One region of the Moritella sp. F3 genome, then DNA from elsewhere that is predicted to be linked to it. Evidence: predicted binding sites of a transcription regulator. Region 1 holds the regulator's gene; each other region holds the start of a gene.
What was found. Region 1 encodes MetJ, which represses methionine synthesis genes. Its sites were predicted from a motif close to TAGACGTCTAGACGTCTA; they were not measured.
Positions count from the first base shown of each region.

Region 1 (3,291 bases):
GCAAACGACGGTGGATCTGCGTAGAGCCCTCGCTAGGCGTATAACTACAGCGTAACTGGACATGCTGTTTACTCGCCATTACCGGTTGTAAGGTACGGGCGTGTAATACAGGAGAGCCTAAACGAGCCAATTCAGCCGCTTCATCCAGCGATAATTTAGTTTGTAATTCAGCATCTTTAACGCGGCGTGGGTCTGCACTAAATACCCCGGCAACATCACTCCAAATAGTGGTTTGACTCGCATCAACTAATGCACTTAATAACGTCGCAGAATAATCAGAGCCATTACGTCCTAATGTGACGGTGCGCTGTTGACTATCGCCTGCAATAAAGCCAGTGACGACAACACGATTATTGAGTGTGACTAAACACGCCGCTAATTTTTGACGCGATACGATTTCATCAACAACAGGTTGCGCTGCTAATTCCGTAGTGAAGAACAAACGTGAATCTAAATCATCTGCAGGTAATTGATTTTGAGTCAACAAAGCCGCTAGCAATCGTGCAGACCATACTTCGCCGTGGGCAAGGATTTGATTTTTAGCGTAAACATCAAGGTTAGTTTCTAATAAATGGCTGATAGTATGAATGTCATCTTGCAGCGCAGCGGTGAGCTCTGCACATAATTCATCAATTAATAATTCAGCGATGAGCTTAGCTTGGTATTCACACGTGGCAATAAGTCGTTCAGGCGCAGCTTGATCACCATCTTCCGCGAGCTGTAACAACTCTAACAACTGGTTAGTTGTTTTACCTGCCGCAGAAACAACAATCAGATCTTGAGCCTGGGTATGTTCACTAATAATCGCCGATACGCGACGATAACAAGTGGCATCCGCTAAACTACTGCCACCAAATTTATGAATACTGCGCTTCACTGCGTCCATGCGTTCTCCCGAACTTAATATCGAATTGATGTATGACTAGTACCTCAAAACATACACCATTAAGTCACAATAGGTCAATAGACGTCTAGAGCTCTTTACATACTGATTGCCAACAATCAAATTCAAAGGTAGACTTATTACTTATTCATTAAATAATAATTTACGCAAAGGTCGAAAATGACGAAGTGGAACGGCGAGTATATTAGTCCCTATGCAGAACATGGGAAAAAGAGTGAACAGGTTAAGAAGATCACTGTTTCAATTCCTTTGAAAGTATTAAAAGTTCTGACAGATGAAAGAACTCGCCGTCAGATTAATAATCAACGTCATGCGACTAACAGTGAATTATTATGTGAAGCATTTTTACATGCTTACACTGGTCAGCCGCTACCTGCTGACGAAGATCTAACAAAAGATAAACCAGATAACATCCCTGCAGAAGCGAAAGCGCAAATGTTAGCGTTAGGCATTAATATTGATGATTATCTAGAGCAAGATGACTAATCAGTAAATAAGCGATAAAGAATAGCGAAGCAGTTATAAAAAAGGCACTCCTTTATGCAAGGAGTGCCTTTTTTGATCTCAACAGTCTGCATACGTTATCTCAATGCAGCCCGTGAATAAATTCAAGCCAGAACCTAATCATTAAGCCTAAAGATAGGTTCGAAAGCTGACTTCTAAAGGTGAAGCCCTAAAAACTAAAAGGGGCCGCTCGGCCTTTTTTCTTTTCGGCTTTTTTAGGTTCAGCCACTTTTGCTGTCTGCGTTTGTTTTGCTGCAGGTTTTTTCTTTTTCTTCTTCTCAGGCTGTTCCCAAGTATCCGCGGCAGTGCTTTCAATCACAGGCTTAACAGCTGCAGGTTTTACAACAGGAGTTGGCGTGATAAAGGCAACATCAGCTTCAACATCTGTGCTTGTAGCAGTATCATTAGCAATGAAATCGTCTTCAGTCAGCTCATGTTCAGTCATGTATGCTGCAACAGAATCTGACTCAAGTGCAGCCGGATCAACAAATTCATCTTCAGAAAAATCTTCGCCATCATCAGTCTCTGCATAATCAGCGTCATCATATGATGCTAACTCTTCGGCAGACATAACTTGATACGCTTCACCATCAAAACCGATGATGTCACCAAACATAATTTTTTTACGTTTACGTGTTTCAACTTCACCGTTGACATAAACATAACCGTTAGCAATATGATTCTTTGCTTCACTGCCCGAGGTCACTAGGTTCTCAATTTTTAAAATTTTATATAATTCAATTGGTTCTTCAGAAACAACAACAGGGATGACTTCAATTTCGTATTCTTCAGACATGGAAACCTTAAATGTGGGCAATATAGCGGCTCTTTATACAAGTATAAGCGCAGAAATGCAAACGCCAAGGAAAGACCTTGGCGTTTGTCAGAGCGATCAAATAGAATTATTTGATCGCGTTACCGAGTAAATTTACAGCATGTAATTTTCTGGTAACTCAATACGTGATACACCCGTTTCAACTGCGGCGAGCGCAACCGCACGTGCAACACGTGGTAATAAGCGTGGATCCATTGGCTTAGGAATAATATATTCCTTACCAAATACTAACGACGTAGTGCCAGATGCAGCCAGTACTGATTGCGGTACTTCTTCTTTCGCAATTTCACGAATGGCATGTACAGCTGCCACTTTCATCGCTTCATTGATCACACTAGCACGCGCGTCTAATGCACCACGGAAAATGAACGGAAAGCACAACACGTTATTCACTTGGTTTGGATAATCAGAACGACCCGTTGCCATGATAAGATCTTGACGTGCACCATGTGCTAATTCAGGTTTTATTTCTGGATCAGGGTTTGAACAAGCAAAGATAATTGGGTTATCAGCCATTAATTTCACATCTTCAGCAGACAATACATTAGGACCAGATACGCCAACAAATACATCTGCACCATTAATCGCATCTTGTAGCGTGCGTTTATCAGTGTTGTTAGCAAAACGCTGTTTGTATTCGTTAATATCATCACGACGAGTGTGGATAACACCTTTACGATCTAACATGTAGATTTTTTCACGCTGCGCGCCACATGAAATTAATAATTCCATACAAGCGATTGCCGCTGCGCCAGCCCCCATACAAACAATCACAGCTTCAGCAATGTCTTTACCTTGGATATCGAGCGCATTAATCATGCCAGCTGCTGTTACAATAGCAGTACCGTGTTGATCATCATGAAATACCGGGATCTTACAACGCGCAATCAAGGCTTTTTCAATCTCAAAACACTCTGGTGCTTTAATATCTTCTAAGTTAATGCCGCCGAATGTATCAGCAATATTAGCTACCGTATCGATAAATTCTTCTGTCGTGCGGTGTTTAACTTCAATATCAATTGAATCAATATCAGCAAAGCGTTTAAAC
Region 1 is NZ_BLRL01000022.1:27,304-30,594, forward strand. It holds gene metL (bifunctional aspartate kinase/homoserine dehydrogenase II) at 1-886, opposite strand, end outside; gene metJ (met regulon transcriptional regulator MetJ) at 1,064-1,390, shown strand; gene JFU56_RS21595 (RNA-binding S4 domain-containing protein) at 1,578-2,204, opposite strand; gene JFU56_RS21600 (malic enzyme-like NAD(P)-binding protein) at 2,337-3,291, opposite strand, start outside.

Region 2 (3,291 bases), on a different contig from region 1:
GAAAGCTCGGCAACATATTGACGTAATTCATCAGGTCCTAACGCACAGTTAAGACCAAAGGTAATAGGTTCAGCGTGACGTAGTGAGTTATAGAATGCTTCTGTTGTTTGACCTGTTAATGTACGACCGGATGCATCAGTGATCGTACCCGAGATCATGATAGGTAACTCTATACCTAATTCTTCGTATACGGTTTTAACCGCAAATACAGCGGCTTTCGCATTCAAAGTATCAAACACCGTCTCAATCAGAATAATGTCTGAACCGCCTTCGATTAACGCTTTGGTTGATTCGATATACGCTTCAACCATGAGATCGAAAGAGGTATTACGGAATGCAGGATCATTTACATCAGGAGAAATAGAACAAGTACGGTTTGTTGGGCCTAATACACCTGCAACAAAACGGGGACGATCTGGATTTTCTGCGGTTTTTTCATCAGCAACTCGACGAGCAATACGCGCCGCTTCACGATTGATCTCTGCTGACAATGATTCCATATCATAATCAGCCATCGCAATCGTGGTGGCATTGAAAGTGTTGGTTTCGAGGATGTCCGCACCAGCATCAAGGTATTCTTGGTGAATATCGGCAATCAGCTGTGGTTTACTTAATACCAGTAAATCATTGTTACCTTTGACGTCGCAATGCCAATCAGCAAAGCGTTCACCACGGTAATCAGCTTCTTCTAATTTATAGTCTTGGATCATCGTCCCCATGCCACCATCGATAAGCATGATACGTTTTTTTAATTGCTGTTCTAGTTGCTGTTGATTTTTTATAGTAGCCACAAGATCCCTCGTTTAATTTACTGCAGACTCAGTCCTGAGTCATATTATTTGATACTAATCTATTTGTTCGACTTTCTATTCGACTAGCTGCTCGAACGGCATTTATAGATCGTTTAAGTCATATGGCGTTTGTTGATAAACATAATAGTTTAACCAATTGCTATAAAGCAGATTACCATGACTGCGCCAAGTAACAAGAGGGGCATTTTCAGCATTATCCTCTTTATAATAATTCGCTGGTACTTCGGCTTCAACGCCATCAGCAACATCACGCATATATTCCTGATGTAAGGTATCAGCACTGTACTCTGGGTGACCGGTGACAAATACCTGACGGAAATCAGCTGAAGCAGCTAAATACACGCCAGTTTCAGCATTGGCAGCTAAAATATTAAGATCGGTACCAGCAAACATATCTTTTGAAAAATTAGCATAACGCGACATCGGAACAGGGAATTCATCATCAAAGCCGCGGACTAATGGATTATGACGGTGGAAGGTTTGTTGTGGATACACACCCGAAAATTTCTGTTCGTGTACTTTTTTATCAATACCATGCAGTACTTTTAATGCTGCTTGTGCTGCCCAACATAAAAACAGTGTTGATACTACGTGCGTTTTAGACCAATGAATGATCTCTTCTATTTGTGGCCAATACGCCACATCTTCATGGCCGACTAAGCCTAACGGAGCACCAGTAATAATTAAACCATCGTAATTGTTATGGCGAATACGTTCGAAGTCGTGATAAAACTCATCAATGTGTTCTTGTGGGGTATTCTTAGAGGCACGGTAATCAATACGTAATAGCTCTACATTTACTTGCAGTGGCGTATTCGATAACAACCGTAAAATTTGGTTTTCAGTCTCAATCTTCTTCGGCATAAGGTTAAGAACAACAACCTGCAGCGGTCTAATTTCTTGCTTGGTTGCACGCGACTCTAGCATCACAAAAATATTCTCGTTACCTAATATTTCTGCCGCTGGTAGTCCGTCTTTAATTCTAATTGGCATTATTCCCATCCTTAAGTAATACATTAGCCATCCAGAAGTCTACCTTAATTATCTAACCTTTGTAAGTCTTGTCGCTGATTAAAATAGTCCATTACCTTGCTTTACACTTTGAAACGCACAAAATGCTGACCGCTCGCTCAGTTTCTGCTGCCTATCGCTTGTTATTCAGTTGACCATAATCATGTTTATATATAGGATCGCCTCCTTGCAAGGAACGCGGCCTATTTCTCATGGATTCATCACTTACCTATTTTCAAGCTAAAGGTCTGCAAAAATGCTCACTTATATCTATTTAATTGCCATCACTGCCGAAGCTATGTCCGGCGCATTAATGGCGGGTCGTCGTAATATGGACATCTTTGGTGTGGCCGTGATTGCCTTTGTCACTGCGCTTGGTGGCGGTACGGTACGTGATGTATTATTAGGTAACTTCCCAATTTCTTGGACCCAACATCCTCACTATGTGTATATCACTATATGTGCGGGTTTGTTTACCATTCTGATTGCCAAACACATGAACCATTTACGCCGCTTATTCTTAGTACTCGATGCGCTTGGTCTGATTGCATTTACTATTATTGGCTGTAATGTGGCGATGAAACTCGGTTATCACCCAACCGTGATAATTATGGCGGGCATGATAACGGGTATTTGTGGCGGGGTCTTACGTGACTTACTCTGCAACCGCACTCCGGTGGTGTTCAGCAAAGAAATATACGCGGGTATATCATTGTTAGTAGCTCTACTTTATCTCGGTTTAGAGCACTTTGGTGTTGACCACAATATCACCCTTATCGTGGCTTTCAGTGTTGGTGTTACTTTGCGTTTATGTGCTATTTATTGGAAATGGTCATTACCAACCTTTAGTTACACATCAGAAGAATGGGACTAAATGGCTCTTAATTGTACTAAATGTACTAGCGCTGACTAAAAAACGCTAACCAGGCTTGGAGTATGATCTCAAAATCTTCCAAGCCACAAACTGCCACCGTTTCCGCATCATAAAAATTCATATCGTCATCTAGCTCTTCGCCCGAGTCAATTAACTCCGAATTCATACAAGCACAAACATCTTCTTGCGTCATCGTTAACGTCATCTCATCTCCGACTAAACGATACTCTTGTTTTTTACGTGCTTTTAATAAATCTATTTCAGCTTGAATCAACGCAATAGTGGCTTTATCCGTGCCTAAAGTGCCCTGGATCCAACTACCCAGTGCCGTCTGTTCCATTGAAATTATTACGCGGTAAGTATCTGTTAGGGTATCTTTTCGAAATTCAAAATCCACGGTTATGCCTGCTTATTCGTTAAGGGGTTCATAGCTTAATAATAGGGTAATAGCTTGATAGGTTTGCAAGGGAGGGATTGTAGCAAAAAATAGCAGAAACAAAAACGGCTCCCTATCAAGGGAGCCGTTTCATACACTTATTTTGTTCTATTCGAGTTAGCTAATTAACGATACAGTCGTCACTGTATCATCTATTA
Region 2 is NZ_BLRL01000009.1:51,012-54,302, forward strand. It holds gene metH (methionine synthase) at 1-791, opposite strand, end outside; gene metA (homoserine O-succinyltransferase) at 894-1,805, opposite strand; gene JFU56_RS15035 (trimeric intracellular cation channel family protein) at 2,080-2,697, shown strand; gene JFU56_RS15040 (YacL family protein) at 2,723-3,094, opposite strand.
Region 2: metA (homoserine O-succinyltransferase) is a predicted target of MetJ. The motif match lies at 1,830-1,847, and genes of this name have one in related genera.

Region 3 (3,291 bases), on a different contig from region 1:
CAAGATGCCGTCATGCCCCTTGTACACTTTGATGTGCCACCACTGACTTCACTGTGGTTATTTCTATTATTAGGCAGTATTTTTGGTGTCATCGGGGTGTATTTCAATCGTTGGATAATCAGCAGTACTAAATTGTTGAAACGAAAGCAGAATAATAAGATGAGCCGGATTATTATTACCGGTATTTTGTTTGGTTGCTTGTTTTCACTACTACAGTCGTTCGCCCCTGACACCGCAGGTAATGGCCGTGATTTGATGATTAGAATGATCCAAGAACCTAGTACTTGGGCTATTTTAGTGGGTCTGTTCGTGATCCGTTTATTCGGTACCATTGCTTGCTTTGCTTCTGGCGCACCTGGTGGCGTCTTCACACCTATGCTCACCTTAGGCACTTTATTTGGCTTAGCCTTTGGCGTTGTGGCAGCAGATTTATTCCCCAGTTTTGTCGCCGAACCAACTGTTTATGCAATAGCAGGTATGGGGGCACTATTTGCTGCAACAGTCAGAGCGCCTGTAACAGGGATAGTATTAGTGGTGGAAATGACTGACAGTTACGAGCTTATATTACCCTTACTTATCACTTGCCTTGGTGCTACGTTTGTCGCCCAGGCTATCGGTGGTAAACCACTTTATGCTGAATTATTAAAACTGTCGTTACCTAAAGAACCCATTGCCGATGACAAAGATAAGGTAATACAGTCATAAGAACGGTTCCCAAATACCCAATCAAGATTAAGTTAATACCCCAGAAACAACAAAAGCACCTTCTAGGGTGCTTTTGTACGTGTTATTAACGAGGAACTAAGTTTAAATACTTAGAATACCCACGCTAGACCAAATAGAAAGTCACTTGTTAGACGTTCTTCAGGCATGTTATCGTAATCAACTGTGGTGTAGTTATACTCAGCAAATAAAGTTGCCGTTGGTATTAACGCATAACTCGCACGGAAAACCCACTGCGAGTAATTTTCTGTATCACCAAATGCTAATATTTCAGGGCTATAATGAAATTCAGCTTCTAAGCTAAACTCTTCAGTTAAACGTAACCCACCTAAACCACCAAATGCTAATGCATAACCATCGCCATTATCATTATCCATTCGCATTGCTTTAGCACCAAGCTCAAAGAATGTCGCACCTGCATCCTGAAATGCATAAAGACCAGTATCAACGGTATAACCATTATCGATAGTCTGTAGGAAATCACCTTTAACTTTCAGTGCTTCTTGCAATTCAATATCATAACCTAACACAATATTGTCGTTATTGAACGCAAGCGAAACGTTTGATGCTGCACTACTAAAGCTCGCTAATAATCCTGCAGTAATAATTAATGATTTTTTCAATGACACTTTATTCTTCCCAATGCAAATGAGTGTAGTTACATGTAATGATAGTAAACGAACATTTATTTTCAGTTAAAAAAATGCCGTCACTTCATACTTTTAATACTTTAGCACTATGCTACTTCATATTGCCTGTTTATAACATATATACATAAATAAAATTCCATTGAAAATAGTGAATTTAAACAATTTTCATAATAAATATGACCTAGGGTCTATCTTAATACCGGCAAAATAGATTAGAATAGCCGTCTAGATGTTAAAACTTCTACACATATGAACGTATATTACGTCGGTTGTGTTTAAATATAGAGAGAGAATTAGAACCATGGCTAAACATTTGTTTACCTCTGAGTCAGTATCAGAAGGTCATCCTGATAAAATTGCAGACCAAATCTCCGATGCTGTACTTGATGCAATCATCGCTCAAGACCCTAAAGCACGCGTAGCCTGTGAGACTTATGTTAAAACCGGTATGGTTATGGTTGGCGGTGAAGTAACGACTGACGCTTGGGTTGATATTGAAGAAATCACCCGTAAGACAGTTCGTGAAATCGGTTACATCAACTCAGAAATGGGTTTTGATGCTGATTCTTGTGCAGTATTAAACACCATCGGTAAACAGTCTCCTGATATTAATCAAGGTGTTGACCGTGAAGATCCACTAGAACAAGGCGCTGGCGACCAAGGTCTAATGTTTGGTTATGCAAACAATGAAACTGAAGAGTTAATGCCTGCTCCTATTACTTACTCTCACAAACTGGTTAAACGCCAAGCTGAAGTTCGTAAAAGTGGTACACTGCCATGGTTACGCCCTGATGCAAAAAGCCAAATCACATTTGCTTATGACGACGGTAAGATTGTTGGTATCGATGCAGTTGTTCTTTCAACTCAGCATTCTGAAGATATCAAACAAGCAGATCTTGTTGAAGCTGTAATGGAAACGATCATCAAGCCAGTACTACCTGAGCAATGGTTAACGAAAGACACTAAATTCTTCATTAACCCAACAGGCCGTTTTGTTATCGGCGGCCCAGTAGGCGATTGTGGTCTAACTGGTCGTAAAATCATCGTAGATACATACGGCGGCATGGCTCGTCACGGTGGCGGTGCATTCTCTGGTAAAGATCCATCAAAAGTAGATCGTTCAGCAGCATACGCAGCACGTTATGTAGCTAAAAACATCGTAGCGGCTGGTCTAGCTGACCGTTGTGAAATCCAAGTTTCTTATGCTATCGGTGTTGCTGAACCAACGTCAATCTCAGTTGAAACATTCGGCACTGGTAAAGTAAGTGAAGAACTACTGACTAAACTAGTTCGCGAACATTTCGAGTTACGTCCACACGGCCTAATCGAAATGCTAGATCTTAAACGCCCTATTTACCAAAATACGGCTGCTTATGGTCACTTCGGTCGTAGCGAATTCTCTTGGGAAGCGACAGATAAAGCTGAAATCCTACGTGATGCAGCAGGTCTTTAATCAACACTCGCTTTTAATTAGGTAGTTGATAACTTCTAATTAGATAGTTGATAGCTTTTAATTAGACAGTAAGGGGCGCTTTTGGTAATTTAACCAAAGCGCCTTTTTTATAGATATCGATAATGTCTGACGACTTACAGCAAGCAAACTTAACAACCAAAATGCTAGAACAATTAGTATTAGATAAGATCAGCACCTGCTATCAGCAAGCCGAACAACGCTTAAACCGAACTTTCCCCCGCCCTATTATTAATTTCAAGCAACGTGGTAAAGCCGCTGGCAGCGCCAGATTACAAACGAATGAATTACGCTTTAACCCTATTTTATTGCAAGAAAACCAACAACACTTTATAACGCACACAGTCCCGCATGAAGTTGCTCACCTATTAACGTATCAACTTTACGGTCGAACAAAACCACATGGGAAAGAGTGGCAGCAAATCATGAATCAAATATTTGATCTCG
Region 3 is NZ_BLRL01000004.1:90,776-94,066, reverse strand. It holds gene clcA (H(+)/Cl(-) exchange transporter ClcA) at 1-705, shown strand, start outside; gene JFU56_RS08965 (YfaZ family outer membrane protein) at 816-1,352, opposite strand; gene metK (methionine adenosyltransferase) at 1,675-2,826, shown strand; gene JFU56_RS08955 (SprT family zinc-dependent metalloprotease) at 2,949-3,291, shown strand, end outside.
Region 3: metK (methionine adenosyltransferase) is a predicted target of MetJ. The motif match lies at 1,592-1,609, and genes of this name have one in related genera.